DNA from 2 places in the Neobacillus sp. BP17 genome. Region 2 is predicted to be linked to the other one. Evidence: a T-box and tRNA genes for the amino acid it is inferred to sense, from the RefSeq annotation. Region 2 holds a T-box; the other holds one or more tRNA genes.
What was found. A T-box is a leader RNA that pairs with one kind of tRNA and senses whether it is charged. The one in region 2 lies ahead of AC4QJR_RS21515 (valine--tRNA ligase), so its partner is inferred to be a tRNA-Val.
Positions count from the first base shown of each region.

Region 1: it encodes a tRNA-Val, which carries the amino acid that the T-box ahead of AC4QJR_RS21515 (valine--tRNA ligase) is inferred to sense. The anticodon was not compared.

Region 1 is NZ_CM184198.1:1,532,728-1,548,747, reverse strand. It holds gene AC4QJR_RS07445 (MDR family MFS transporter) at 1-654, opposite strand, end outside; gene AC4QJR_RS07440 (NADPH-dependent FMN reductase) at 817-1,368, opposite strand; gene AC4QJR_RS07435 (DoxX family protein) at 1,427-1,795, opposite strand; gene AC4QJR_RS07430 (MarR family winged helix-turn-helix transcriptional regulator) at 1,951-2,424, shown strand; tRNA gene AC4QJR_RS07425 (tRNA-Val) at 2,735-2,807, opposite strand; gene AC4QJR_RS07420 (hypothetical protein) at 2,989-3,213, shown strand; gene AC4QJR_RS07415 (alpha/beta hydrolase) at 3,325-4,047, shown strand; gene AC4QJR_RS07410 (YjcG family protein) at 4,355-4,867, shown strand; gene AC4QJR_RS07405 (GNAT family N-acetyltransferase) at 4,873-5,295, shown strand; gene AC4QJR_RS07400 (UvrD-helicase domain-containing protein) at 5,434-7,737, shown strand; gene spoVIF (sporulation-specific transcription regulator SpoVIF) at 7,762-8,016, opposite strand; gene AC4QJR_RS07390 (YjcZ family sporulation protein) at 8,186-8,305, opposite strand; gene spoVAE (stage V sporulation protein AE) at 8,413-8,769, opposite strand; gene spoVAD (stage V sporulation protein AD) at 8,774-9,799, opposite strand; gene spoVAC (stage V sporulation protein AC) at 9,800-10,279, opposite strand; gene AC4QJR_RS07370 (sporulation protein) at 10,296-10,763, opposite strand; gene AC4QJR_RS07365 (hypothetical protein) at 10,909-11,052, opposite strand; gene AC4QJR_RS07360 (DUF1360 domain-containing protein) at 11,135-11,491, opposite strand; gene AC4QJR_RS07355 (CotY/CotZ family spore coat protein) at 11,623-12,132, shown strand; gene AC4QJR_RS07350 (CotO family spore coat protein) at 12,177-12,689, opposite strand; gene fabI (enoyl-ACP reductase FabI) at 12,811-13,581, opposite strand; gene AC4QJR_RS07340 (monovalent cation:proton antiporter family protein) at 13,682-15,538, opposite strand; gene prpE (bis(5'-nucleosyl)-tetraphosphatase PrpE) at 15,628-16,020, shown strand, end outside.
Region 2 is NZ_CM184198.1:4,386,496-4,402,515, forward strand. It holds gene AC4QJR_RS21490 (type IV pilus modification PilV family protein) at 1-373, shown strand, start outside; gene AC4QJR_RS21495 (PulJ/GspJ family protein) at 386-868, shown strand; gene AC4QJR_RS21500 (hypothetical protein) at 865-2,079, shown strand; gene AC4QJR_RS21505 (diguanylate cyclase) at 2,132-3,850, opposite strand; gene AC4QJR_RS21510 (bifunctional folylpolyglutamate synthase/dihydrofolate synthase) at 3,913-5,235, opposite strand; gene AC4QJR_RS21515 (valine--tRNA ligase) at 5,311-7,953, opposite strand; T-box leader at 8,004-8,241, opposite strand; gene AC4QJR_RS21520 (YszA family small membrane protein) at 8,394-8,585, shown strand; gene ysxE (spore coat protein YsxE) at 8,604-9,638, opposite strand; gene spoVID (stage VI sporulation protein D) at 9,752-11,035, opposite strand; gene hemL (glutamate-1-semialdehyde 2,1-aminomutase) at 11,139-12,425, opposite strand; gene hemB (porphobilinogen synthase) at 12,445-13,425, opposite strand; gene AC4QJR_RS21545 (uroporphyrinogen-III synthase) at 13,429-14,211, opposite strand; gene hemC (hydroxymethylbilane synthase) at 14,208-15,143, opposite strand; gene AC4QJR_RS21555 (cytochrome C assembly family protein) at 15,171-16,004, opposite strand; gene hemA (glutamyl-tRNA reductase) at 16,017-16,020, opposite strand, start outside.

The sequences.
Region 1 (16,020 bases), 2.9 Mb from region 2:
GGAGAATGTGATAGGGGCTAATATGATACCTAAATAATCAAGGGATGCAACGGTCTTGCGTTCAACTTTTGGTAAAAATTTCAATCCAACCAAAATGGCAATAATACCGATTGGCAAATTAATAAGGAAAATCCAATTCCAGGTAACGTATTCTACAAGATATCCTGCTAAAACAGGCCCTAGTGCAGGTGCTAAAAGCATCGGAACCCCAAGTGTTCCCATTACAGCCCCTATTTTATCCGGAGGAGCAAGTCGGAAAATAATGGCCATTCCTATTGGCGCTACCATTCCTCCCCCCAATCCTTGAATAACCCGATAGAGGATAAGCTGTTCAGGGTTTCGGGCAACAGAGCATAGAACGGAACCAAGTGTAAACAAGGCGATTGTAATTAAAAATATCTTTTTTGCCCCAAATCGGTCCGTCATCCAACCTGCTAAAGGAATGACAGCTGATAATGCGAGTGTATAACCTGTTATGGACCATTGCATGGTCGAAACATCCGATTTAAAATCTTCCACTATTCCAGGCAAGGCAACATTCATCGCCGTACTATCAAGAATTACCATTATCATACCAACAATGACAGCTAGTAGTGGTCCTATGATGTTTTTAATGGAGAATGCTTTATTGTTATTTTCTGTTTTTACTGACATACGATCTCCTTCTCCTTTTCAAGTGCTGGTATATAGCTACAATTTGGCAAGCACAGATACAGTATTCACTGCTTCGGGAATAATACCCGAAAAAAAAAGAATATCAAACACTACTTTTGGGTAGTACCTGATATTCGAATGACATTTCAAAATGATCATTGGTTAATTTCTTAAGGTTTTTAATGCACCGCTCCAAGCAGCAACTTGATCAAGCATTGCATTTACATTAGTAACGTGCAGGTCAGCTGGTTTAAATGTAGTATAATTTTCAAAGTCAGTAAATAATGACAATGTAGGATGGACACGGACATCTGCAACCATTAACTCACCCAAAATTCCTCGTAAATGTTCAGCAGCACGAGCACCACCAGTTGACCCATAACTAACGATACCTGCTGCTTTGTTATTCCATGGCTCACGAGCTAAATCAAGTGCATTTTTTAAGGCTCCCGTTATGCTGTGATTATATTCTTGAACGATGAATACGAAACCATCTAGTCTGTTAAGTTTTTCATTCCAAGCTGCAATTCCAGGTTCTGTCCCATCAGTTGTCCCAAAAAACGGTAATTGATAATCCGCAATATCTACAATTTCATAGTTTGCATCTCCACGTTGGTCAGCAATTCCTTTAACCCATTTTCCCACTTGCGGGCTTACTCGCCCTTCCCTTGTACTACCTAAAATAATTCCAATATTTAATTTCTCATTTGTCATGTTTCTTCCTCCTAATTACCCTTTTAAATTAATTTTAATTCTGTCCACCCATAATTTTTCATGAAAACATGTTCAACAGGTCAGATATGTTAATAATAGTAATAATAGCTGCCAGTATAGCTAGTATGAACGCCGGAAGGGCCTGACTGAAAGGATCTTTTGCCCAAACATGAGCAATCACTCCGCCAAGCATGGTGATCGCAAGCCATACCCCAGCTAATGCTGTTACTCCAGGATTCCAAAAACCGATAACTAAACCAGCAACCCCTACAAGTTGTACCCAGCCAGTAACCACTCGGAACCATTGTGGCAGGTTGAGGTGCTTGAATGCTTCAACTTGCTGTTTATTACCAGTTATCTTCATGAACCCTGTCATCAAGAAAACTAGAGCTAACAGGCTTTGAAGAACGATAGATATAATGAACAAGATAATTCCCCCCTGTATATTTTTTTTCACAATATCCTTTATAAGGTACAATGGTACTAACGGATATTGAGTTAAATTTTAGTGAGCTTACTCAATATAAGTTTGCTCAATATGAGTTTATTCGATATCTTTAAACGTGTCAAGGAGGATTTTTTATGACGAACCAACATTCTTCAAAAGCATCAGCAATAGAAGCTATCTATGCCTTAATTAAGACTTCTCATTATATTCAGAGAGAATTTGAAGCACATATTTCAGATCTCGATATGCCGTTTCAAATATCAGGACCCAGACTTCGCCTTCTACTTGCTGTTTCTGAAGTAGGGAAAATACGAATGAGTGAGTTAGCGGCCAAATTAGGAGTTAAGGCTCGAACGGTTACTGACTTTGTGGACGCGCTAGAAAAGGATGGACTTCTTGTCCGGCTGCCTGATCCAATAGACCGACGCGCTACTTTGATACAGCTGACTGACATGGCCCAAATGCAAATTAAAAAAGTACGATTGCTTGAAGAAGAAGCAGCAGAAATATTATTAAAGAATCTGACTCAAGAGCAGCGACACCAACTTATTGAACTTCTATCCAAACTTACAAATTATAAAGAAGTTCAATGCTCATTAGATGAATGAATGTAAAAAAACCGATTCTCCTTTAGACAAGGAAAATCGGTTTTTTACATTCATTCAATATTAAAATACATAAAATTTATGATTCACCAGCGAACGTTCTTTTTATGTATTTTTGCCTTATATCAATTTGTATCCTTCTTAAACCCCACGTTAATAGGAATAACTTAGAGCTTCGGGTCACTTTCTAATAATTTTATCTCCTATTCGAGAATATGGCTCGTCCAGGCTGCACAGATACCTGTTACTGCTTCAAAGAACGCAATAAAAAAGCCAACAAACGTTGATTTCTCTCGGTTTGTCGGCACTTGTATGACCTGTGAGGGGTTCGAACCCCCGACCTCAACCCTGTCAAGGTTGCGCTCTCCCAACTGAGCTAACAGATCAAATATTTAACTACAAATCTAATTATAGTAAAAATAAAAAAAATGTCAATACCATTTTAAGTTTCCCCTTATAAATATCCATTATAACTAACACAAATAAGAACATTAGTTCTATTCGTCTTGAATAAAGAACAAATGTTTGGATATAATAATATTATAAACCAAGAAAGGCGTGATCCAGATGGAAGGACTGTTTATACGTTCAATTGAGGAAAATATTCCATTAGAAATGATTTACCTAGCCGAAAACCAAGAATTATCCCAACGGAAGTTGATTGTGAAGGAAATGAATGACGAATATATTCGCGCCTTTTGTCTGCTTCGAAAACAAATGCGCACCTTCAAACGTGAAAATATCCTATCCATTATGCCTGAATCCCGTACTAACCACCGCTATCTTCACTAATTCTCACACCCACATTCACACCATATTCCTCCCCCCTATTATTAAAAGCATTTCCACTTTAGTTTTGTTATAATGCAGTGGTAGAGATCGAATCACAGGGGGTTTTATCACATGGAGTTTCCAAAAGGAACCATCAAAGAACTTACCATTTTTAGTGCAGAACTTGGAGAGGATGTTCAACTCCTTGTTTATCTGCCAGCAAACTTCTCACCGTTATATAAATACTCTCTGTTAATTGCCCAGGATGGCCGAGACTATTTTCAGCTTGGTAGAATCGTGCGATTGGCAGACGAGTTTCTTTTTCAAAGAGAAATTGAAAATTTAATCATTGTCGGGGTACCCTATAAAAACGTAGAAGACCGACGCAAGAAATATCATCCAAAGGGCTCCCAGAATCAACAATACATCCGGTTCCTAGCCCATGAATTAGTTCCTTTTCTTGACCATGAGTTTCCTACCTATCAAATGGGCTCAACAAGAGCACTAATCGGCGACTCCCTTGGCGGTGCTGTTTCTTTAATGACAGCGCTTCAATACCCGCATACATTTGGAAAAGTCCTTTTACACTCTCCATATGTGGATGATAGTATTTTGAGCGCCGTTAAAAACTTCTCAGAGGGACAATTATTACAACTCTATCATGTAATCGGGAATCAAGAAACGGAAGTTCAGACAACAGACGGCAGTCTTAAAGATTTCCTAACCCCGAACAGGGAGCTTTCAAAAATAATTTCAAAGAAACCCATTACATATTTTTATGAAGAGTTTAGTGGTAATCATACCTGGACCTACTGGCAGCCTGATTTACGGCGCGCCCTTAAAATGCTGTTTTAATTAACCCCTATCAACATCATGATAAGTCATTTAATATATTTTGAAAATTTGCTATAATATTAGGAAGGTTAATTTTTGTTTTTATTATAAAGGCTGTGTTAGAGGTTAAAGTTGATTTTTAGCACTCTGTTGATTGGAGTGGAAGGCACGAAGACTCCTGCGGGAGTACGGGGCAGGGGAGACCCCGCAGGAGCAAAGCGACGAGGAGGCTCCCCGGCACGCCCGCGGAAAGCGAAGTGCCTGGAACGGAAATCAACAGACAAGTTTAACACAGCCATTATAAGTTCATCTAAATGGAGGTATACGTATGAAATTTGGAGTTGTTATTTTTCCATCAAAAAAACTACAGGATTTAGCTAATTCCTATCGAAAACGTTATGACCCGCATTATGCTTTAATTACGCCGCATCTAACATTAAAAGATGCATTTGAGGCGTCCGAAGAAGAAGCGAAAGAATATGCTGATAAATTAAGAAGATTAGCTGCCCATCACCAGGCATTTACATTAAAAACTTCGAAAATCAGCTCATTTAAACCCGTAAACAATGTTATTTATTTTAAAGTTGAAAAATCGGACGAACTAACCGCTTTGCATAACGAAGTTAATCAAGAATTTACCGAGCAAAACTTAGAATATGCATTTGTTCCGCATATTACCATTGGTCAACAGCTTTCCAATGATGAACATTCTGATGTATTTGGCTCCCTCCGTATGACAGCGATTAACCATGAAGAAACGATTGATCGTTTCCATCTTCTTTATCAATTAGAAAATGGTTCCTGGACTGTTTATGAAACATTTCGTCTTGGAAAGGAATAGTTTAAGTGAATGTAAAGATTGTTGAAAATCAAAAAGAACTTGAAGATGCTTATTTTATTAGGAAAACTGTTTTCGTTGAAGAACAGGCTGTCCCACTTGAAGAGGAAATCGACTCCTTTGAAAACGATGCAAAACATTTTGTCATGTACCATGAAGGATCTCCAGTTGGTGCTGGCCGCTTTCGTTTCGTTGATGGCTATGGAAAAGTCGAACGAATCTGTGTCTTGAAAGAGGCAAGAAAAACAGGGGCCGGAAAAGCGATTATGAATAAGATTGAAGCCTATGCACGTGACAACGATATTCATCAATTAAAGCTTAATGCCCAAACCCAGGCCATTCCATTTTACTCGGGACTTGGTTACGAAGTTGTTTCAGAAGAATTTATGGATGCAGGAATTCCACATAAGACGATGGTGAAAAAAATATAACCTCATGAAGCACTTGACGCGGCAGCGTTAAGTGCTTTTTTGGTAATTCCATCAATGTCAAAGAACCTCTTTTAGTTCCTCCAAGGTTTTGATATGATAGAACATGTCTTGATTTTTGGATATAGAGGATAAAAAATTATGAAAACAGCGATTTATGAAAATCAGAATATTGTCCTTGAGCAATTAAGCAGGGAGCAATATCAGAAAATATTTCTTGCCGGAAAAAATGGTCATTTAAGTTGTCCAATCTGTAACGAAAACGTTCGCTTGTTTTTAGGTATACACAAGGAACCACATTTTTTCCATACACATTCACCTGAAAAACATTGTCCAGAGCCCGAAATCGTGATCGATGTCAAGGCTGATATACAACCAACCACTGAATTGAATGGATTTAGCATCCCAAAGGGTAGGACGATTACAATACCCCCGCAAAGCATTGACCAATTCAAAGCCGCTAAAACGATTGAATATTCTGTTCCATTTAACCTGCCAGATAAAAACAATCTGGAGGAACTCTCACCTTTTTTACAACAACTTGCAAGAAATGGAGTTGTTCTTGATGAAAGTCAGGCTGCCGCTGTCAAAGAGACGGATGGCTCACTGTTGGTACTTGCTGGTGCCGGAAGTGGTAAAACTCGGGTATTAACAGTCCGAACAGCATTTATGCTGGCTGAAAAACTCATCGACCCGAAAACGATCATGCTTGTCACTTTCACATCAAAAGCGGCAGCAGAAATGAAGCATCGGCTGCTTTCCTATCCACAAATAAAACGCGATAAAATTAATCAACTTGTTACTGGTACTTTTCACAGTATTTTTTATCGCATCCTGATGTTCCACGACGCACATATTTGGTCATCAGACAAACTATTAAAAAAAGAATGGCAGCGTGACAAAATCCTGAAGGAAGAAGGAAAAGAACTTGATCTGTCTGAAAAAGAGTTTGCCTATGATTTAGCTCTTCAGCAAATCGGCCTATGGAAGAACTCTCTGTTAATGCCCGATGAAGTGAAGCCCAATTCTGATTGGGAAGAAAAAACCGCCTTTTTATATAAAAAATATGAGGCCTATAAGAAAAAAGAGGGACTGTTTGATTTTGATGATATGTTGATTGGCTGCTATCATCTGTTTATCTCATCCCCCTCCCTGCTTGACCAGTACCAAAATCGTTTTCATCATTTTTTAATTGATGAGTTTCAGGATATAAATAAGGTTCAATACGAACTCATTAAACTATTATCTGCAAAACATAAAAATGTTTGTGCAGTTGGTGATGATGATCAAGCCATTTATTCATTTAGAGGAAGTGACCCAAGTTATTTACTACAGTTTGAAAAGGATTTTCCCAATGCAAAATTGGTCACACTTGATCAAAATTATCGATCTTCACATGAAATTGTTTCCTCTGCTAACCAGATGATTGCGGCGAATAAAATCAGAAGAGCAAAGAAAATGAAGGCACAGTTTTCTTCAGGAGCACTTCCAACGTTATTTTTTCCCTATAATGAAGAGGAGGAAGCAACGATGATTGTCACAGATATACAAGAGCGTATTTCTCATGGAGCAAACCCTTCCGACTTTGCCATTCTCTATCGAACCAATGCCGGCTCGCGTGCGGTGTTTGAAAGATTGGCCGGCTCTAACCTTCCATTTAAGATTGATCTAGATGCAGAAGCTTTTTACGATCGTTATATTGTTAGAAGCGCCCTTTCCTTTCTAAAGGTAAGCCTAAATGAGGATGACCCACAGGCTATGTCTGAGGTATTACCTTTGTTATTTCTAAGGCAAACGGTCCTTAAAGAATTAAAAGCACAAAGCATCTTGAAGGATTGCAGTCTGCTTGAAGCGCTTAGCCACTTAACTACCGCTCATGCTTTTCAAGAAAAAAAATTAAAAAAAGCGGTCACAATTATTCGGGGATTGAAGCATTCACCCCCACACTCAGCACTTGAAAAAGTCGAAAAAGATATAGGCTTCCTTGATTTTTTAAAAAAACGGGGTAACGAGTCAAATAAGCTTGAAAAAGGCTCTGACGATCTAAAAGACTTAAAAGTGGCTGCAAAAAGCTTCGATAAAATTGAAGCGTTCCTTGCTCATGCAGAACATATGTCGGCAATGAACAAAGAAATTAAAAATTTAAGTAAACATTTTCATGAAGCTATTAGTCTTAGTACGATTCACCGCTCAAAAGGTCTCGAATATAAAACGGTTTATATTGTCGGTGCTGTCGACGGCAGTTTACCGCACGATTTTGCACTGGAAGCGTATCGAAATGGCGACTTTACTGCACTTGAAGAAGAAAGAAGATTATTTTACGTAGCGATGACTCGAGCTAAAGATCAGCTTTTTATCTCCGTTCCAGAAAATAGACGAGGCAAAAAGGCACATCGCTCGCGCTTTATAGCGCCCCTTAATAAAAAGAAGAAGACCACTTCCTAATTTAGGAAGGAGGTCTTCTTCTTTTTATTTTTTATTAATCATATTAGAGATTGTATTAAGATCCAGTTGCTTTCCATCATTAATAATGGATTTAACAATTTGATCTTCCATTTCTTGACTTACCGGTTTATTTGCAATTTGAGAAACACGACGAATTACATTGCGGACAGTTTTTTCATCCTGAAAATTGGCGTTTTGTAATGAATTAGCTAATTCAAAGATATCTTTCATATTCACGCCTGTTTTCTTTTCAATGTTTTTAAAAAATCCATTATCCATATTCAAAGATCACGCTCCTTCATAAACTACTTCTATTGTATGAAGGATGGGTAATTTGGTGAATAAAATTGGAAAAGCGTACGTGCATCTAGGCACTATTCAGTAAAAAAAGTGAAAGGGCTGGCTTCTTTTTCAGGCCAACCCATTTCCCTACAGCAAGCACTACCTATTAATAGAAGCTTGCACCAACGATGATTAAAAGGATGAATAATACGACGATTAATACAAAAGTTGAACCGTAGCCAAATCCACCGCCGTAACCGTAACCACAGCCGCCATATCCAAACATAGAATGTCACCTCACTTCTGTAATCTCATTAATAACATATGAAATTACATTCTACTGTGTGTAGGCGCGCCATCTATTTCAGTAAATTGGATTCAAAAATGTTTAGTTTAACCCTTAGGTTTAAATATTAATGCACCGATAAATCCGAAAATAATTGCTGCTGAAACACCAGAGCTGGTCACTTGAAACATCCCAGTCAACACGCCAATAAGGCCATGTTTCTCTGCATCCTGCATGGCTCCATGAACTAAGGAATTACCAAAACTGGTAATTGGAATGGTAGCACCAGCCCCAGCAAAGTCAACGAGTGGTTCATAAAGTCCGAAACCATCTAATACAGCGCCAATTACCACGAGCAAACTTAGTGTATGGCCAGGAGTAAGCTTTGCAACATCAAATAAAAGCTGCCCAATTACGCAGATTAGCCCGCCAATTACAAATGCCCAAAAAAACATTGCTAACATAGGATCACCCCTTATCTTCGTTCATTTCAATAGCAACAGCATGTGCAATACATGGAATGGATTCGTTTTGCTGAAAGCTGAGCGGGGACAGCAATGCACCTGTTGCGACTACTAAAATCCGTTTATATGTACCCTTTTTCAATTGGTTCAATAAATGTCCGTACAAGACTGTTGCTGAGCACCCAGCCCCACTTCCTCCAGACTGTACCGGCTGATCATCCTTATACATTAATAACCCGCAATCTTGGAATTGTCCTCGTTCTAATTCGAGTCCACTTTTGTTTATTAATTCAAAGGCTGTATCATGACCGACCCTGCCTAAGTCTCCTGTAACAATCAAATCATAATAGGAGGGGTCTAATTGCAAATCACGGAAATGAGCAATAATGGTATCGGCTGCGGCAGGAGCCATCGCCCCTCCCATATTAAAGGGATCTGTTAATCCCATATCAATCACTTTTCCGATCGTAGCCGCGGTTGTAACCGGAAATACCTGCCCAGGTTCATTAGGCTGCACAAGTGCCACGCCTGCTCCTGTTATCGTCCATTGTGCAGTCGGCGGTTTTTGACCTCCATACTCGGTTGGGTAGCGAAACTGTTTTTCTACCGCTGCATTATGGCTCGATGCACCTGTCAGGACGTAATTTGCTCCCTGGTAATTTACAACAAATGAAGCCAGTGCCAACCCTTCCATGGATGTAGAACATGCACCAAATAGACCGAAATGAGGAATCTGCATGGTTCTTGCGGCAAAACTTGTTGGTGTTATTTGATTAATTAAATCTCCAGCAAATAAAAATTGGATCTGTTCCTTTTCCATATTTCTTTTATTTAATGCTGTTTTAATCGCCTCTTCTAATAGTAACCGGTGTGCTTTTTCATATGTTTCCTTCCCCATCCATAAGTCTTCATATAGTAAATCGAAATCCTCTGCTAAATTACCATTGGCTTCAAACGGTCCACCAGTAACTCCGGTAGAAGTGATCATTGGCCGATTTGTAAAAATCCATGATTGGTGCCCTTTTAACAATTACAATACCCCCCAAATCACCAGCAGGGTCTTAATCAGTGCCACAACAAATGCCGAGAAAACACCGAAGAGTATGACTGACCCTGCAAGCTTAAACATATTTCCACCCACTCCTAAAACAAAGCCTTCTGTTCGATGCTCTATTGCTGCAGATATTACTGCATTTCCGAAGCCTGTAACGGGCACAGCACTCCCTGCCCCTGCAAATTGTCCAAGTCGATCGTATACTCCAAATCCAGTTAGTAGCATAGACAAAAATACCATGGTTGCTACCGTTGGATTTCCTACACTCTGTTCAGTAAAATCAAAATAATAAATATAAAAATAACTGATGGCTTGACCGATCACACATATTATACCGCCAACAAAAAATGCTTTTATACAGTTCTTCAGAACAGGTCGTTTAATTTCATGCTTCTGTTGAAGTTGTTGATAGTTGCGCTGCTGGGGTGTCATATTTTTTTGTTTACTCGTTGCCATCTATTTTCTTCCTTTCTTACTTCAATTCTTTTGTCATCTTAACGATTTCGTTAAAACGTTTTTCAGCATTCTTCCCTGTATATTTTGAGGATTTCATTTTCTCATCAAGTCTGACTGTTTCTAGAAAAATTTTATAGTCACTTGAGATTGTAAAGTTTTCATCTGGATATTTTCGTTCCAGCATTTTGTTGATATTTTTTTCAATTTTTTTCATTTTAAATCGATATAAATGTTTAACTTTATAAACAACTAGTGTATCTTTCTTTCCTTCCACAACAGCCACATCATATAATTCTGGAAACGAGCTGACATCCTGCTCAATGTCTTTAATCTGATCTTTACTTTTATTCTTTTGTGTTACGATTGGGCTAGGATTCGTTTTTTTCATAAGTGTTAATTGGCTATCCGTAACCTGTTGGTTTTGGTCACAGGAGGAAAGTAACATTAAACAAGTAAGTAAAACCCATCGATGAGTAGCTCTCATATGATTCCCATCCCTTGTTCCATTTTATATTTACCGCTACTATATAGTTTTTTCGACAATGATTAAAATTATGAGGAATAACTTTTATTTTATCTTTTGTTTAAGAAAAATAAAAACTGCCAGCTAATCTGACAGTTCCTCTTACTTACTTTGAAGTTTTTTTCCCACAGCCACAACCTGTTCCTTTTTGCTTTATTGATTTTGATGGTTGATACATGTTAGTTGATTGTGACGATTGAATTGATTGTGAATACTCAGTTGATTGAGCTCTCCTTTTCTTTTGACTCATGATACTCTCTCCCTCGCTCTTAATACTATGTCCACTGCTATAGAATATGAACAACCTATAATCCTTGTCTCAGCGAAAAACACTATTTTTCGATAAAAAACTGCACAATCGACTCCATTATGGATGCACATCCCGCAACCGCCAATATTAAGATAATTGGAAACGAAAAGTCCGGGAATAACATTGATAAACAAACAATTCCAATGGAAGTCCATATTCCTGTACACCAATAACAGCTAATAAGTTCTCCAAAAAATTTTTTAACTCCCTTATCTTTCGGTACGTAATAAACTTCCATTTCTCCGTACTCATTTTTTTCTTTTATTTCATTGAAAAACGGAACCCGAATAAACTCGGTAATCTTATCAAAAACAAGTAACCTTGTCAGCCTAAAGCTCGCCAGCGATAGTAGAAGTAAGTTTAATAAGGTTATTTTCATTTTAGAGGATCCTTTCAAAGAGCTTTTCTTAGCCTAATTTGCTTAAATAAGGCGATTGTCCGTGTCCCAAGAGTGCTCTGTGAAATATGTTAGTATTGTAAGATATATATCGGAATAAGGAGGAAAAATAAATGGGTTGTGGAAATAATCATGATTTTCGTCACGGGAATTGCGTTTGTGAAGTCGTTCGTGCCATTAAGGACATCCAGGACAATGCAGTTGAAGAAGACGAATGCCCTGAGTGTTCCAGTTGTTTTGCTGAGCCCCTCGGGTCATTGGTGTCTCCCGTAAGGAGAGATCCTGTCGATACTCGCGTATTTGTATTAAGTACTGCAGATGGCTCTCCATTCCATGCATTCTTTAGTAACGAAAATAATGCATGTGTGTCTATCTACTTCCGTGTAGAAGATGTATTTGATAATTGTTGCGCTACACTTCGTGTGTTAGTACCAGGACGCCGCGAAGGTGGTACTTTCTGTCCAGTTAACTTGGTTTCAGGCGGAGATAAATGCTGTATCAACCTTGATAAAGTTTGTCAAGTTGAACGTTTCCGCGCAAGTAACGACTGTATTACAGTTGACTTAAGCTGCTTCTGTGCAGTGCAATGTATTGCTGATGTAAACTTAGGAATTTGTAACTAAAAATGTAGCCAGTCGGTAAAACGGCTGGCTTTTTTATGTTCCAACTATTTCCCTATCCCAATCAAGATGATATTTGTAAGTTCATGTACGGGCACAGTTTTAGTTGTTTTATCATGAAAGCGAATGGTCACATCTTGACCATCGTAATCGATCAGATACCCTTGATAATTATTTTCCTCCGTAACAAAAACACATGGAGCAGGCGGGAGGACCTTCGGATAGTTCTTTAAATATTCTATGCGTTCTTCTATACTCATTTCTTTAAAAGGCTTAACCCGCTTAAAAGATGTAAGCTGCCTTTTTTGAGGTGGTTTAGATGCTGTACCCTGTGAATTCGTGTGTGGTTTTGTAGATGGATTCTCTATTTTAGATCCTATCTCTTTTTTTGCGAGAGAAATTTCTTTATTATTATTTTCTTCATTTAACGGCATTTCTTTCTCTATGTCCACTAGTAGTTCCTGTTTTGCAGTGAATATGTCCTGCATGTTCATGGCAGGAGTTCTTGAAAACGGTTGATGTATATAGAGTAGTGGTCCATTGCTCTTTTTTGTCGACATGCTCAGTACCTCCATTTACGTAATCCTACAATTATATTTATGCGGAATGCCTAATCGCGTTCATACGAAAACTAAGAAATTTCTACATAAAAAGGCCCGCATTATTTGCGGGCCTTTCAAATTATAGGATATGGTATCCAGAATCAACGTGAATGTTTTCTCCAGTAATTCCTCTTGATAGATCACTGAAAAGAAACACGGCAGTGTCTCCCACTTCTTCTGGAGTGGTTGCTCGACGTAATGGAGCTCTTTCTTCAATTTCTTTTAAGATGGAATTAAAATCACTTATTCCTTTTGCGGATAAGGTACGAATTGGACCTGCAGAAATCGAATTAACACGAATGTTTTCTTTACCAAGGTCAGCAGCTAAGTAACGAACACTAGCATCAAGAGAAGCTTTAGCTACTCCCATAACATTATAGTTCTGGATGGCACGTTCTCCGCCTAAGTATGTCAATGTGACAATACTTCCTCCCTCAGTCATTAATCCTCTTGCTTCTTTCGCTACAGCTGTTAAGGAATATGAGCTGATATTGTGAGCGAGCAAAAAGCCCTCTCTAGTTGTGCTTAAATACTCCCCGCTTAGTTCTTCTTTATTTGCAAATGCGATGCAGTGTGCTACTCCATGAATGGAACCAACTGATTCTTTGATTTCAGCAAAGCATCTTGCAACTTCTTCATCGTTTGTTACATCACATGGTAAAACAATTGTCCCTTCGGCTTCTAACGAACCTGCTAGTTCTCGGACACTGCTTTCTAACCTTTCACCTGCATAGGTAAAAATTAATCTTGCTCCTGCATTGTGCAATGAGCGGGCAATTCCCCACGCGATACTGCGTTTATTGGCTACACCCATTACTACGTATGTTTTTCCAGATAATGAAAGGTTCATATAAAAGAGTCCTCCTACAATTACACATGATATTAGTACTTGGTACTAATTTTACACTAATTTGTCATAAATGAAAAGTTTCCCTTTTTCAAAAATAAACTCAGGTTTCGCAGAATTCCAATTCTCTTTTCAACTCATCAACATATTCCTTCGAGCCTGTAACGATTAAACGGTCATTCATCTCTAGTTCTGTATCTCCATGCGGAACGATGGAATCCTTTCCCCGAAAAATTCGGACAAAAATAATATCACCCGTAAACGGAAACCTCCTTATTGACATCCCATCAAATTGGCTATTCATCATGACAATTTCATAAAGTCCTGTCTCTTGGTTGGTAAGTATATTGATTAGGGTTGGAGATTCAATCAATGCCCGAAGTAACACTTTTGTTGACATAAATGTAGAAAATACCTCTACATTATGTCCTCGTAAGTTTTCCTCTATATCTGGACTTTCAATTCGCGCAATAACCCTAGATACTCCTCTTTCTTTCGCAACAACGGACAATGCTGCATTCACCTTCTCATCACCAGTTGATAATACGACAACTTCTGATTGAAAGACTTTTGTATTCTCCAACGTTTCGAGTGAATAGTCTGGAATTTCAACGATATCAAATAGTGAATCGGCAATTTGTTTTTCTGATTTCTCCATTCGGGTATGATAAAGGATTGGATCATACAGTCCTGACTTTAATTCTCGTGAAACAGGCATTGTCGTCTGATTGGCACCTAAGAATGCTATACTAACTGTTTTATTTGCAACCACTTCTTTAGGAAATAACTTTTTAAAAACAATGGGTGTAAAAATAGAAGTGATTACTGCCACTAAAATTAGTGTTCCACTCATCTCCGCTGATATGATTTCTAGTCTTTCTCCAATTGTAGCGGCCGCGATGACCAGTGAAAGAGTAGAAGTAAGCAAAAAGCCAGACGCAATGACCGTTTTCAAATCATACCAAATTTTTAATAAGTAAACTGGTAAGAGTTTTGAAAAAAGCAACCCTACTAATAAAAGCGGTATTAATAACAAAAGCTTTTTTTCACTAAAAAGCGACCAAATATCTAAATTTACTCCTACCATCACAAAAAAGATAGGAATCAAGAAGCCATACCCAAAAGAATCTAACTTATGTATAAGCTCTTGGTTGGGTGCTAACAGGGATACAAGTACTCCTGCTAGAAAGGCTCCTAAGATATTTTCAGCACCCACGGTTTCAGAAAGCCCCACTAAAACAATAATTAGTGTAAAAACTGCCCTGGTTCCAATTTGGACGGTCCCCGTTGACAAAGATTCAATAAATGTACGATTTTTAAATCTTTTTCCAAGAAAATAAAGAACGATACCAGCCGCAAACAAAATAAGTAACAGCCACGTATTCCCATGTCCTGATTCATTTAACGAAACAAACACAGCGAGTAAAATCATGGTCACTAAATCTGCAATGACCGCAACCAATAAAATAATTTGGCCGATTACAGTTTTCATCAAATGGGCCTCTTTCAAGGTTGGAACCACTACACCCAAAGATATCGTCGAAATGATTAGCGTCATTAAAAAGGCATTTTCAATAAAACCTGCCATGACAAAGACAATAGATAGACCGAGAGAGAAGATAAAAACCCCTGCAAAGATTAGTGACGCCACAACAAATGAATTGGGCTCCTTTTTCCCATTTGGAAGCACCTTACGCTTATTTCCTCCAGCAAAAGCTTTAAAATCGATTTCAAGACCGCTTAAAAACATAAGAAAAATAAAACCAAGTGTTGATAAGGTGGAAAGCCAAATATCTTTATGAACTACATCGAAACCACTCTTCCCTATGACAAGTCCCATAATTATTTCAGCGACCACTACAGGGATAAAATTCAATTTAAATCGATGTAAAAAAATCGGGGTGATAAATGCCATTGTTACTACAATTAATAAAGAAATAACTGAAACATTTTGCTCCATATTATGACTCCCTTCATTCATTAGGTAGGAATTCTTTTTATAAAATCCAACGCTTCGACTAAAAATATGGTGGACAAGGAGTTGATCCAATGAAAATTGATGTAATCGGTGATATCCATGGATGTTTAGCAGAATTTAAGGAACTCACCTTAAAGCTTGGCTATAAATGGGAAAATGGAATCCCCCTTCACGAAAACAGAGTACTTGGTTTTTTAGGTGATTTAACAGACCGTGGACCTGCTTCACTACATGTAATCGAAATTGTTTGGCAGTTGGTGATGAAAGAAAAAAAGGCTTACTACACACCAGGGAATCATTGTAATAAGTTATATCGTTTCTTCCTAGGCAACAAAGTTCAGATTGCACATGGGCTAGAAACAACCGTTGCTGAGTATGAATCATTATATAAAAAAGAACAGCAATCCATTCGAAAAAAATTTATTGAACTCTACGAAAACGCTCCACTCTATTTAGTATTAGAC
Region 2 (16,020 bases):
CGTTATGAAATTTTTCCCACAAATGGGACTTATGAATAATCAAAATCAAGATAAGGCTAAAGCTATAAACCTTGCTAAAGAAGTTCTTATTAATTGGCAAGAATCAAGTGATGTGAAATGGTTTTTAGTTAAGACTGACCAAACAGCTGGATTTACCCCAACTGATTCAAAAGTAACATATAATAGGTTCTACTCTGATCCAACCTATTATTATTTCGAAACGACTAAAGATCAATATGACGTGAATATTAAAATTAAGAGATTTGCTGAAACAAGTTCAAGATTATCAAGTATCCATTCGATTGTTGTTCAATTGATAGATAAAAAGAATAAACATGTCATTACTGAAACATTCGGATATGTTAAAAGATAGGAAATGAGATATATGAAGAGAACTGAAAATGGTTTCACGCTAATTGAAGTACTTGTAACTCTATCCATTCTTTCCTTTGTAGGGATTATTGCCTGGAGTGTTTTTTTTCAAGGCTATAATTTTTCGCAAAAGGCAATTTCTAAAAACACGATGATTCAAGAAACCAATCTATTAATTACAAATTTAAAAAAAGTACATCAAACACTGATGGAATACGAAATCAAAAGTGAAAACTGTGAAATTAAAGTTACGAACCTAAAAACTAGTCCTAAGCAAACGCAAATATTTAATCACCCTACGATTTGTTTTAAAATTCTTGAAATAAATGCTGTGCCAGGCTCTGGGCCAAAAACAGTAAAACCCAATAATAAATTAAATGATGGTTATCTAAATGACGTTTCTTTAAAAATTAATGCAAGTGAAAAGAATAATCCACAAAACAGTATAACTCAAGATACATTTCTTTATCGAATGAAGGGTGCGGATTATCAATGAAGAATTTAATGAAGAATGAACAAGGATATGCCCTTGTAACCGTATTATTGATCATTACCGTTTTTATGGTTATATTCCTCTCATTCATGGGGCAGGCATTTAGCAGTGTGAAACAAAATCAGGTGGTTGAGAAAAAATCTCGTTCGGTTGCAGCAGCTGAAGCGGGGATTTCGAATTACCAGGTGGAAATTCAAAAAACATTTGAATCTCAACAACAAACTGTAAGTGATTATATAAGGGATAGACCTTTGCTTCAGGATGAAAATAAATTTAAAACCGAAGCTGCTAAAAAAATGGCAGAAGTGCTACAAGGTAAAATCATTTCAACTCCTACGAATGCTCCATATCGTATGAGTAATTATATTGTTACTTCAGATCCTGACCCGAGCTCGAGTAAAGTAATTATTAGTTTTAATGTTATCGGAAATGATAACTCAAAAGAAACTACTCTTTTTACAAAAATGACTATAGACTTTGCTTCAATCATTGATCAAAGAACAATTGATACCAGTAACACTTATGCACTGCCAAAATTTGATACGGTTAAACCAATATCAACATCAGAATGTACAACGTTAGATTGTGACAATGTTTATATAAAGGGTAATGGTAATTTTACTGGTAATAATAACATTAGAGATAACCAAACAATTTACACTACAGGTGCACTCACTTTTGATGGAAATGGCAACGAAAATAATATAACAAATGTAAAAATCCACTCTGATGGTGCATTTACAAATAACAAAAACATGAATAGCGCTTCAAATGTAATTATAGAAACAAAAGACGGCGCTAAATTTATGCAGAATGTAAAGATAAGTGGAACATCAAAAATTCTAGTGAATAAAACATTGTATGTTAATCAACATTTAGAACTTGCTGATCATTCTTTTGTTTATGTTGGAGGTGCAGATGCTCCACCAACTGATGCAAACTATAAGAGCGCAACGACTGATAATAATTTAAACATTCTATCTTCCTCCAAGATGTGTGTAAATGGAAATTTAGCAGCTAAAAAGGTTGATGTCGACTCAACTAGTAAATTATATGTGTTAGGTAAAGTGTGGGAAAATGGTTCAATAAAAACTGAATATACCGTTGATCTTAATACTTTTACTAGGGAATGTGGAAGTCTTATACCGCCTGAATTTAATATTAAATGGGGAGACAATGTAAATACCATCATAAATAGCGTTGATTATAATTAACACGATAAAAAGGTGTGACCGTAGTTGTAAAGACAACTACCGTCACACCTTTTTAACACGAAGAATACTCCGCCACCCTATTCCGCCCAGCCCTCTTTGCGCCCACATAAAGTGCCCGATCCGCATGCCTTATCAAAGCCAACGCATCTTCGGCATTCTCAGGTGCTGTCGCGACCCCAATTGATGCGGTAATCATGACTTTCTGCTGTGTTTGTTCAAAGTCAAAAGATTGTTGGATGGTAAATGGCCAATTGGAAATCATTTGCCTAATTTGTTCAGCCATTTCGTATGCCTCTTCTTTGAGTGTATCAGGCAGAAGTACAACGAATTCTTCTCCGCCATATCTTGCCACCGTACCACGACCACCTACCAACTTACTTAATCGGCTGGCAAGCTCAAACAGAATTTCATTGCCGCTTTGGTGACCATACGTATCATTGACATGTTTAAAATGGTCGATATCCAGAATAATTAACGATAGTGTTCGACGTTCAAATCGGGTTAGTTTTTCAAATTCTTCAGTTAGCAGGTTTTCAAAATAACGATAATTATACAGTTTGGTTAATGAACAGCGTTCACTTTGCATTTTTGTCATCTCATAATGCTTGGCATTTTCAATGGCAACCGCAAAGTGGGAGCAGAGGATATCGATAATCATCAATTGGAATTTTTCAAAGGCACGCTTTCGCTTTGAAGCAAGTACTAAAACGCCAAGTACTTTTTTGCTTCGAACGATGGGTACACCTAGAACACTTTCGGCATCATCAGGTAGATGACCGTACGAAAAGTTCCGCCATTCTTTCCTTGCTGTAAATAAGAATGTTTTCTGCTCTGCCCACACCATCCCGCTAATTCCTTGGTTTTTCTTGACAGGAGGGAAATGCTTAGTCACGCCCCCTTCGACCCCTCGAACGACTTGAAGTTCATCATTCTTCGTTACTTCAAGGATATAGGCATAATCCACTGGAAGCATTTCACTAACCTTTTGAATCAACAAATCAACCACATCATCAACCTTCAAGCGTTCGGCCATTTGATGACCGATTTCAGCAGCCTTTTGTAAATATCCGTTGATCTTTTCACTAGAATAATAAAGTCTGAAAATCATAGATAAACTGACAAAAGGAATCCCCACAAACAACAGGGCTAAACCGCCGACTTGATTATAAAGGATATACAGTACAAACCCAATCGGAAAGGTGATGAAAGTGGTTATCGTCTCAACAATAAAATCCTTTCCGAAATAGGATTCTTTGCTTTTATAAATAAAATATAGATTGAAGGAGACAATGATCTGATTCATCGCATAACTAACCACTGCATATAACATAGCTAGCCATAAGTAATTAGAGTTTTCTGTAAAATTCTGTCCTACCTCTCCACCAAGCCCGTGGTAGACCAGTCCACTGGTCAAGGAAACGAGGAAAAACATATTCAAGTTAAGCGGTAATCGAAATAATTCCCCTTTGCGGAGGATCCGCAACTTGAGTAGTAAAACAAGAACGGCTATTTGTGCAAAAATGATTTCCACAAATAAACCGAATCTTAAAAAGGTAGCAAGCGCCACCCATTGGATTAAGAATATAAACATATTATTTATGACAATCGGCATCGTTGCAACCACACAGGTTAACAGTAAAAAGGCAAGGATATCCGTCCACTGCCCGGAGATTTGTGGAGGATAAGTCTTATAAGTGAACCACGTTCCAGCTGGAACCATTAAAATCCAAGTTAGTAAAATCAAATTCTTGATATATGGTTTAACCTTCATGCTTATCCTCCTCTCTTGTTTTTATTGAGATAAAATTATTTTACCATCGAAAAAATATCCTGTCATAAAGAAATTTTCTTATTTTTCAAAAACTGGGATAAAAATGGTTTTACTTCTGAAATAAAATAAAGTGACCCTGTTATAACTAATATGTTATCGTTATCCAGTGTTTTTATTTCTTCTGCAAGATACGAACCCCAGTCATCCACCGCAAGTTTGTTGGCTGACTGGCTGATTTTCAGTAACTCCTCTGCTTTGGCCGCGCGTGGAAAATCAAAGCTAACAAAAGTAATTTGGGAAGCAATTCGATCGAGTTTCCCAATCATCTCGTCCAGCTTTTTATCCGTTAATGCAGCAAAGACAATCTGGATATGGCGATTGGGATATCGAGTGGATAGTTCATGTGTAAGAGCTGTAATCCCTTCCTCATTATGGGCCCCGTCAATGATGACCAGTGGTCTTTCCGACAGCATTTCAAATCTACCTGGCCAATATGCCTTCTGTAATCCTGCTCGAATCGCTTGTTCGGTTAAGATAAACTCGCCTTTTTGATGTAAAAATTGGGCAGCTATTACAGCAAGAGCGGCATTTTCCGTTTGATGCTTGCCCATCATGCTGATTTCCAGCTGGTCGAGTGTATGAAATGGAGTGGAAACGTTAAACATTTCACCCTTACCTAAGGAATTATGACCGCTTATCGAAATTTCCTGATCTAAGCGATATACGGGTGCCTCTTTCTTTTGAGCTTGTTCCTCGATGACCTTGAGCGCACCTGGATGTTTAACAGCTGTGAATAAGGCGGTACTCTTTTTAATAATCCCTGCTTTTTCAAAAGCAATTTCCTCATATGTATTTCCGAGGATATTGGTGTGATCAAGACCGATGTTGGTAATGATGGAAGCTAACGGTTGAATAATGTTGGTTGAATCATAGCGACCGCCTAACCCTACTTCAAAAATAACGATGTCAACCTTGTTCAAACTTGCGAAATAATGAAACGCCATGGCGGTAATCACTTCAAACTCCGTTGGGCCGCCTAGGTCCGTCTTTTCTAATTCATCTGCCAATGGGCGGATGATATTTGTTAGCTGAAGCAGTTCCTCATCGCTAATTGCTTTGCCATTGACACTAATTCGTTCGTTAAACTGTTCAATATAAGGGGAGGTAAAGGTTCCGACCGTATACCCCCCTGCTTCAAGAATGGAACGAAGATAGGTAACAGTAGACCCTTTACCATTGGTACCGCCAATATGAACGGTCTTCATTTTTGTTTCCGGATGGCCGAGTCTTTCCATCATCCATTCCATCCGTTTTAAACCTGGCTTGATCCCTAGTCTTAACCGAGCATGGATCCATTCTAGGGCTTCTTTATATGTAGTAAACATCCGTGACACCCCATCTTTTTTGTATGTGTAATAAGATGAGACGACTCCATTGCTGGACTCGCCTCATCATTTAGTTTACCCTCTTAATTCTTTAATTCGAGCTTCTACGATTGCTCTCTTCTCACGATAATCACTTTCTTTTGCCCGCTCTTCAGCTACAACATTCTCAGGGGCTTTTTTCATGAAGCCTTCATTACTCAATTTCTTTTGAACTCGTTCCACTTCTTTATTTAAGCGGTCGAATTCTTTTTGTAGACGAGCAATTTCTTCGTCGATGTTAATCAAGCCCGCAAGCGGCAGGATGATTTCAACGCCAGTTATAACGGCTGTCATGGCTTTTTCAGGCGTTTCAAGCTCCACACCCATTTGCAATTCTTCAGGATTACAGAAACGTTCAATATAGCTGCGGTTATTCTCAAGCGATGTAAGAACTGTTTCATCCTTCGCTTTGACGAGCATTTTGATTTTCTTGCTCATTGGAGTGTTTACTTCCGCACGAATATTTCGTACAGAACGAATCATTTCCATGAGTAATTTCATTTCTTGTGCTGCTTGGTCATCAGAAAGAGCTGGATTTACTTCTGGCCACTTCGCCGTCGTAATGGACTCACCTTGGTGTGGAAGGTTTTGCCAAATTTCCTCGGTGATAAATGGCATGAATGGATGTAACAATCGCATCGTTTGATCCAATACATGAGCTAGAATAGAACGAGTGGTTTTCTTAGCTGCTTCATCTTCCCCATATAACGGAAGTTTCGCCATTTCAATATACCAGTCACAGAAGTCATCCCAGATAAAGTTGTATAATGCACGGCCTACTTCCCCGAATTCATAGCGGTCAGAAAGTCGTGTCACATGTTCAATCGTTTCATTTAAACGTGTTAAAATCCATTTGTCGGCAACTGATTTTTCGCCGCTGAAATCAATTTCATCATAGGTCATGCCGTCCATATTCATTAACGCAAAGCGGGACGCATTCCAAATTTTATTGGCAAAGTTCCATGTGGACTCTACTTTTTCAAAACTGAAACGTAAGTCTTGACCCGGAGAACTTCCAGTAGAAAGGAAATATCTTAACGCATCGGCACCGTATTTTTCGATAACATCCATTGGGTCTACGCCGTTTCCAAGGGATTTACTCATTTTACGGCCTTGCTCATCCCGAACGAGACCATGGATGAGTACATCTTTAAATGGACGCTCGCCAGTAAACTCGATGCTTTGGAAAATCATTCGGGATACCCAGAAGAAGATAATATCATAGCCAGTTACTAACACGTCAGTTGGGAAGTAACGCTTGAAATCAGCCGCTTCTGTATTCGGCCAGCCCATCGTTGAGAACGGCCATAATGCCGAACTAAACCAAGTATCTAAAACGTCTTTATCCTGTTCCCAGTTCTCCGCATCTGCAGGTGCTTCTGTTCCTACATATACCTCACCTGTTTGCTTGTGGTACCAAGCCGGGATCCGGTGACCCCACCAAAGTTGTCTTGAAATACACCAGTCGCGGATATTTTCCATCCAGCGCAGGTATGTTTTTTCAAAGCGGTCTGGAACAAAGTTTACTTTCGCCTCTTTATCTTGCAGGGCAATCGCTTCATCTGCGAGCGGCTGCATTTTAACAAACCATTGGGTGGAAAGATACGGTTCAACCACTGCACCGCTTCGCTCAGAGTGACCTACGGAATGTGGATGCTCTTCAATTTTGAAAAGAACACCTTGTTCCTGCAAATCTTTCACGATTTGCTTGCGGCATTCGAAACGGTCTAAACCTTTATATTTGCCGGCTTTATCATTCATCGAGCCATCTTCATTCATAACAAGAATCCGTTCTAAGTTATGACGATTACCAAGTTCAAAGTCGTTCGGGTCATGGGCAGGTGTGATTTTAACCGCTCCAGATCCAAATTCCATATCCACATAATCATCAGCCACAATTGGAATTTCGCGGCCAACGATTGGCAAAATGACGTTTTTACCAATGAGGTGCTTATAGCGGTCATCTTCCGGATGAACGGCAACAGCCGTATCGCCTAGCATTGTTTCGGGACGGGTTGTCGCCACCTCAATATGTCCGGAACCATCGGCAAGCGGATAGCTCATATGATAAAAGGCACCTTGAACATCTTTATAAATTACTTCGATATCTGATAGAGCTGTTTTGGTGGACGGGTCCCAGTTAATAATATATTCACCGCGGTAAATGAGGCCTTTTTTATAAAGGGTAACAAACACCTCTTTAACAGCATCTGATAAGCCTTCATCAAGCGTAAAGCGCTCGCGGCTGTAATCTAAGCCTAAGCCTAGTTTCGACCATTGCTGACGGATATGAGAAGCATACTCTTCCTTCCACTTCCATGTTTCCTCAACGAATTTTTCTCTGCCTAAATCGTACCGGCTTTTGCCTTCACTGCGAAGTTTTTCTTCTACCTTTGCTTGGGTAGCAATCCCCGCATGGTCCATCCCCGGTAACCAAAGCACATCATACCCCTGCATCCGCTTCATACGGGTCACGATATCTTGCAGCGTTGTATCCCAGGCATGACCTAAATGAAGTTTCCCTGTTACGTTTGGCGGTGGAATAACAACCGTGTATGGCTGCTTACTTTCATCATCTTTTGCTTCGAAAAACTTCCCTTGCAGCCACCATTCATATCGACCTTTTTCAATCGTTTGCGGGTCATATTTAGTAGGCATTGTTAGTTCCTTTGTTTCCATTGTAAAATCCTCCTTTGATTCCTTTTCCACATAAAAAACCCCAATCGTCATAAAAGGACGAATGGAGTTTGCTTCGCGGTACCACCTTTTTTCCAATCAAAAAAACTGATTGGCACTTATGTAGATAACGGATTTTGTCCGTCTTCAACTAATAGGATTCATATGATCCGTTCGCAGAAGAAGCTCGTGGGCGACCTTCCGACTGTCTGCTTAGGAAATCTTCCAGCTCATAATTTCCCTCTCTATAAAGCAGATTGGCATCGTACTCTTCCCTGTCGTTGCTTATTAATTAAATTATATTATTATACTACCGAAAAAAAGGGTTTGACGTCAATAATGATAACCACTTTTTTTATTTTTTATACTATATGCTTCTTTTTTGGAGAATTCTCCGCTCATGTGGAATATACATAAAGAAAATAAAAAAGGGGGGGTTTTTGGTGAAGAGGAATTTCAATAAATTTAAATACCAACCCTGGTTTCGGACTTGTCGGAGGGTGGCAGCGCAATTAGTTATTCCATTTGTGGTCTTCCAGTTTATTCGAACACTGATTATTCCTACATTCTTTGATATCGTGTTATTAACGTTATTTGTGGCGATTGCTGTGTCGATCTATTTTGAAATCGTATAAGGAGCCCTTGTAGCAAGTTTACTGCTGCTGGGCTCCTTCTTTTGCTGCTGATTGCGCATCAATCTCGGTCATTCTCATGACAACATACTCGGAGTTTTTCAAATGCCAGTAGCGGTGCTGCAGCTGGCGTACATATTTTAACTCGTTTTTGGGACGCTCCTTCCGATAGTAGCTTTCTGCTACCTGGATAATTGGAATCGGAAGCGCCAAGTAGCTGAAGAATAATAATTTTTCATCCGCTTTAAACGGAAAGTATTTAAAATAATGATAGACCCAATCGATGGCTGTATCGCTTCGTTTTGGATTGGTGTTTAAAGCTCGTGATAAATAGGGCAGGAGGTCATGGATCGGTGAACCATAGCGAGCATTCTCAAAGTTAATAAAATAACCATACCCTTTATCATCATATAAAAAATGCTCGGGTGACAATTTTCCATGAGTAATCACCATGCGGGCCTTTTCATTGTCTTTCGTTTTTTCATACCATTCTTCAAATTTGGTTTTCGAGAATTTCAGCGCTTGGCTGATTTCATTGTAATAGAGACAGAATAACAATTCGAAAGGCGACATGTAGGTCTTTTTTTCACATTCGTCGATGAAGCCATCGAGGAATTCCTGATGTTTTTCATGCTGTTGAAGAGTCTTTTCATAGTGCTCTGTTCTTTCTTCTTTATCCAAGGTAATTTCCTTAGCGGATAGTGTATGAAGGCGGGCTAGTTCACGAAACAGCTGTTGATTTCTGTGCTCACGGTCTTCTTTTTGTTCATTTGACATCCATGGCATTAAGTAATAGAGGTCATTTTCATGTAATATTGCATACCTTCCGTCCATGGTAGGATATATTGGAACGATACGGTTAAATCCTTTTTGGTAGAGAAGATGGACATGACGTATGAAATCGGTCCCGGTCGTCGGGTCAATTTTTTTTAATGCAAAAGTTCCTTTATTGGAATAAACCTTGAGGACGCTGCCAAAATCCTCTACAAACTGAGGTTCAACAAGATAATGTTTTAAGATTGGGGCAATTGCGGCTAGATGATTGGAGTTATTCATGTGAACTTTCAACTCTCTTTCCATTGGAAAAGCGTAACCGCCCGCTTGATGGACGATATTACGATTATGAAAAGAAGGTGAGCAGGTCAAAAGAACCCGCTCATCTCTTTTAGTTATTTTTTTGCAAAGCTGCTAGGAATATATAATACTTGGCCCTCGTATACATCTTGATTGATTTCAAGATTGTTAACGCGAAGGAGGTTTTGTACGGATACATCATATCGATCTGCTACGCTGCTCACGGTATCGCCCTTTTGGACGATGCAAATCTTAACTCTTGCTTGCTCCGCATGTTCATCCTTCCGAGCAAAGAACTCGGTTAACGTCATACTTTTCTTTTTGGCTGCTTTTTTCTTTTTTACATTTTTTGGTGGTTCCTCTGGGGAGGAAGAGCTCTCTTCTACCTGACTTACTTCCTCTTCAACCTGACCTGTTGGGTGTTGCTCTGCTTCCACATCGCCCGCATGCTCTTGCTCTTGCACTGGCTGGCTGGGCTCACTTCTTGCTTCCTGGAAATACCATGCTGGCTGGCTCTCTTCACTTTTTACTTCTTCTATATCCCATGATGAATGGTACCCTTCATTTCTAACTTCTTGTAAATCTACTGCAGGTTCGTTTTCTTGATTACTGGCCTCTTGAAACTCCCATGAAGGCTGGCTCTCTACATTTCTTGCTTCCTGTAACTCCCATGTAGGTTCGTGTTCCTCTTCTTCAAATTCTTCCTGCGGCTGGTAATTGAAGGTCGGAAATTTAGGTAAAACTTCTACACTCTCTTCTTCCTCTTGCTGCTTCCTAGCCTCAGCTTCAAATAAGAAGTTATCTTGGTAGCTGCTTTGGACTGTTTCCAATTCAACTTCTACTTCTTCCACATCTTCATATTCAGGTTCAGCACGATGGACAACCTCAATTTCAGTGGCCTCTTCCTGCGGTTGTTGTTGTTCGGTCGAATATAAGCCGCTAATCGTTAGTTCTGCTGCCAGTTTCAGGCAGCTGCGTTCAGGAATCGAATAGTCAAACGATTCAACGAGAACATCAATATCGTAAATACTCTGAATCCGATTATTTGGGATGGTGATGTCGACAGGGAATCGGTGGGTAAATTCACAGGTTCCTTCCTCGCGGGTATCGACCCTTTCCACAAACTTTTGTGATGTTACACCTTCTTCTTCGTTTTCACTGTTAGTTTCGTAACTTTTATATTCGCCTGTGAGTTCGAGCGAACCTCTTATGGTTACGTACTGGTCGTTTTCCTGGATGGTAATGTCCGGGTCTAAAGAGATGGAAATAAGCTCTTCGACTTCCTGTCCTTTTCTAAACCACAAAGACTCCTCCAAGGAAAAGCGTAGGCACGATTGGTTCTCTTGGGACAAAGCGACTCCTCCTTTCGTTTCCTTCACGCAAAATCACTATGTCACTTACACTCTATGACCCAAGGGCTTTTTTTATGATAAAAAAACATACAAAAACACCCACCTATAAAGGTGGGTGCCGAAAACAATGTTATTTAAGCTTAGAAAATGCAATTTCAGCCGCACGGATGGTTTTTTCAATATCCGCATCTGAATGCTCTGTAGATAAGAACAAGCCTTCAAACTGGGATGGCGGTAAGAAAATTCCTTGTAGTGCCATCTCACGATAATATGCGGCGAAGAATTCCAAATTAGATGATTTCGCTACATCATAATTAATGACTGCTTCATTCGTAAAGAAGAAGCCAATCATTGAACCTGCACGGTTAAATGTGATGGGAACATCATATTTTTCAGCTGCAGCCTTGAAACCTTTTTCCAATAAATCACCCTTACGGATAAATTCCGCATAATGCTCTGGAGTTAATTGGCTTAGAGTTTCATAACCTGCTGTCATTGCAAGTGGGTTACCAGAAAGGGTACCCGCTTGATAAATTGGACCGCTTGGGGCAATCTGCTTCATGATTTCTGCTTTCCCGCCGTACGCTCCAACCGGAAGTCCACCGCCGATTACTTTACCAAGGCAAGTGATATCAGGAGTGATATTGAAATATCCTTGTGCACAGTTATAACCGACACGGAAGCCTGTCATAACCTCATCAAAAATAAGCAATGAGCCGTTCGCTGACGTAATCTCACGGAGACCTTCTAAGAATCCAGGAAGCGGCGGCACCAGCCCCATGTTCCCAGCAACAGGCTCAACAATAATACAGGCAATATCCTCACCGTATTGTTCAAACGCATATTTTACGCCTTCAAGGTCATTGTAAGCGACTGTGATGGTATTTGAGGCTACCCCTTCAGGTACGCCTGGGCTGTCAGGTAAGCCTAGAGTAGCCACGCCCGAACCAGCCTTAATCAACAGGGAATCCCCGTGCCCATGGTAACAGCCTTCAAATTTCAAAATCTTATTTCGTCCTGTATACCCTCTTGCTAAGCGAAGCGCACTCATTGTTGCTTCTGTTCCTGATGATACCATCCGAATCACTTCGATGGATGGGACACGTTCAATCACAAGATTAGCTAGTTTATTCTCCATTAATGTTGGTGCACCGAAACTTGTTCCAAGTTCAGCAACCTTTTTCAAGCTTTCTACGACGCGGTCATTCGTATGACCGAGGATGAGTGGTCCCCATGAAAGGACGTAGTCAATGTATTCATTGCCATCAATATCATAAATTTTTGACCCTTTGCCTCGTTCCATAAAAATCGGGTCCATATTTACTGATTTAAACGCACGTACCGGACTATTTACACCGCCTGGCATAATAGCTTGGGCTTCTTTAAATGCTTCTATCGACTTTGTATACGAACGCATACCGTTCCCTCTTTTCAAATTATTGGTCTTCTCGTAACCAGCGAACCGCATCTTTTGCAGCATAAGTAATGATCAAGTCTGCACCCGCACGTTTCATGCCCATTAACATTTCAAGCACGGTGTTTTTTTCATCAATCCAGCCGTTTTGTGCTGCCGCTTTAACCATTGCATATTCTCCGCTTACATTATAAATAACAATCGGTAAATTAAAGGTATTTTTCATATCACGGACGATATCAAGGTATGGCATCCCTGGTTTCACGATTAAAAAGTCTGCCCCTTCAGCGACATCAGATTCTGCTTCTCTAAATGCCTCCAACCGGTTCGCAGGATCCATTTGATAAGTCTTCCGATCACCAAATTGCGGTGCACCCTCAGCTGCTTCACGGAAAGGACCGTAGAAAGCGGATGCGTATTTCACGGCATAAGACATAATTGGAATCTCCGTAAAGCCTGCTTCATCCAATCCTGCACGGATAGCTGCAACAAAGCCGTCCATCATGTTAGATGGGGCAATAATGTCTGCCCCTGCTTCTGCCTGCGCAATAGCTGTTTTTACAAGCAATTCAAGGGATTGATCGTTAAGAATCTTCTCCCCTTCTACCACTCCACAATGACCGTGGCTTGTATATTCGCAAAGACAAGTATCTGCAACGACAATAATTTCAGGGAATTTTTCTTTGATAAAACGAGTAGCTACCTGAACGATTCCATGGTCATGATAGGCCTGCTCACCGCATGCATCTTTCGTTTTTGGAATCCCGAAAAGCAGGACCGACTTAATTCCATGTGCGACGATATCTTCCATTTCTGCTTCTAAATGGTCCATCGAAACTTGGTAAACACCCGGCATGGATGACACTTCATTGCGGATATTTTCACCTTCATAAATAAAAAGTGGATAAATGAAGTCCTCTGCTTTCAGATGATTTTCACGAACTAGTGAACGCATGCTCGCACTTGAGCGTAAGCGGCGATGACGTTTAAATTGAAGTTCCATTTATTATTCCTCCGTCTCTAAATAAGCAATCATGCTATTAATCATTTCTTTTACGGTGAACTCTTTGGGTGACGCATGGACGGTTAGTCCATAGTCGCGTAATTTTTTCTCTGTAACAGGCCCAATACAGCCAATAAGACAGTTACCTAACTGCTCATTCAGTCCATACTGCTTCACAACAGCCATTAAATGGTCAACTGTTGATGGGCTTGTAAAGGTAAGGATATCGAGTTTGTGATCCGCTAGCATCCGTGCCAGCTTATCGCGGCTTTCATCGGGCAGGTATGTTTCGTAAATGACAACCTCATCCACACGTGCACCACGTTCAGTTAAGGTCCTGGCGATATACTCTCGGGCAAGATTTCCTTTCGGAAGCAGCACCCGTGCATCCCTATCCAATAATGGACTAAATTCTTCCACGAACGTTTCTGCCACATAAGCGGACGGAACAAACTCAGGTGAGAATCCCATTGCTTCCAAAACCTCTGCTGTCTTTTTTCCAATCACAGCGATTCTTGGAAACACCCCGCCTATCTCTCTTTTATTAAAAAAAGAAAAGAAGTTTTCTACTGTGACATTGCTAGTAAAAATAATCCAGTCATATGTATCAAGTGCCAATAATGAATTGTAAAGGCGTTGATTTTTTTCAATTGGACGAAAAGCAATAAGAGGGATTTCGATTGGAATCCCTCCGAACCTTTCAACCAGCTGTGAAAAGGATTTTGCTTGATTTTCTCCTCTTGGAACAAGAACGGTTTTATCAAGCAAAGGTAACGTTTGGGTCATAGACCCTCGAGCTCCCGTTTTACCTTCTCAATCAGGTCCTTACCACCTTTTTGAATTAACAGGTCCGCTGCCTGAATACCCAGTTCTTCTGGGTGATGACCTCTTACCTCTTCTTTAATGATTTCATGTCCTTCCGGGGAAGCCACTAACACATTTAGGACGATTTCATCATTGTCTGCCACATAGGCGAAGCCGGCTATTGGTACCTGACACCCGCCCTCCATTTTTTGAAGGAAGGCCCGCTCGGCACGAACGGCTCTTTCTGTTTTCTTACAAGTGAATTTTTCGAAAAGTTCTAGAAGTTCTTTATCATCTTCACGGCATTCAATCGATAAAGCCCCTTGACCCACAGCTGGAATACAAAGGTCCGCATCCAAAAATTCAGTAACTACGTCTGAAGCCCAGCCAAGGCGTGATAGGCCTGCAGCTGCTAGAATAATCGCATCGTATTCTTCCGTTTCTAATTTTGCTAATCTTGTATCTACGTTCCCACGGATCCATTTAATCTCTAAATCAGGACGCGCCACTAATAACTGAGCACTGCGGCGCAGGCTGCTTGTCCCGATAATCGCACCGGGTTTTAAATCTTTTAGCTTTACATGTCCTCTTGAGATGAGCGCATCACGGTGATCCTCACGGAATGGGATACAGCCAATTGTTAGTCCTTCTGGTAAAACAGCCGGCATGTCTTTCATACTATGCACGGCCATATCAATCTCTTTATCAAGCATAGCCTGCTCGATTTCTTTTACAAATAATCCTTTACCGCCAACTTTTGAAAGGGTAACATTTAGAATTTGATCCCCTTTCGTGACGATTTCTTTCACTTCAAATTCGAAACGAGGGTCCAACTTCTTCAATTGGTCCATCACCCAATTTGTTTGTGTTAAAGCCAGTTTGCTTCGTCTAGAACCTACAATGATTTTTCTCATGAATGTGCCTCCTGAGGTGGTTATGCCCTACGCATACCATAAATGAAAAGATGATAATCTACCAAATAAGAAAAAATTAATTAGGACAATTAAAAATGCCGCTGTATTCCAAATGGCCAGTTTTCTGCCAGATAAATTTTTCATAATATGCAAATATAAAAGGATACTATAAGCTATTAATAACAGAAATGATCCAACGATTTTCATATCGTACCAAGGCATCCCGGGAACCTTAAGAAAGGCCCACTGCAGTCCTAAAATCAAACTTAGCAGCAACATTGGCACACCGATCACAGCCAATATGTAGGATGATTTTTCGAGTTTATCTAAGTCGGCAAGCCGTATGAGCCTTGTGCCCCATTTTTTCCTTTTTAATAAATCATATTGAAGCAAATATAATGATGAGAAAACAAAGGATAGGGAAAATGCACCATATGAAAGAATAGCCATTGTAATATGAATTAACAACAGTTCGGAAACAAGCTGCTTCGCCATAATATGCGAACTATATTGCATTGGGGCAAATGTATGAATCGCCATCACCGTAAAGCCAAGGATATTCGTGAAAAAAACGATAAAATCAACCCGTAATAAATGATTAATCACAATGGATAATGTAACCAATATCCACGCATAAAAATAAAGTCCCTCAAAAATCGTTAATACCGGGAATCTGCCTGTTTTATACATATAGATTCCGAGAAAGACGGTTTGCAAAATCCATACAAACGCAAGTAACCAGAAAGCAATACGGTTTGCCTTCCGGTTATGATGTAGAAAATCGAAAAAATATAACAACACACTAAAGGCGTAAAGAACAACGGTTAATTCGTGAAGCCTTGTCATAAAGACATTAAACATAGAATGTACCCCTTAT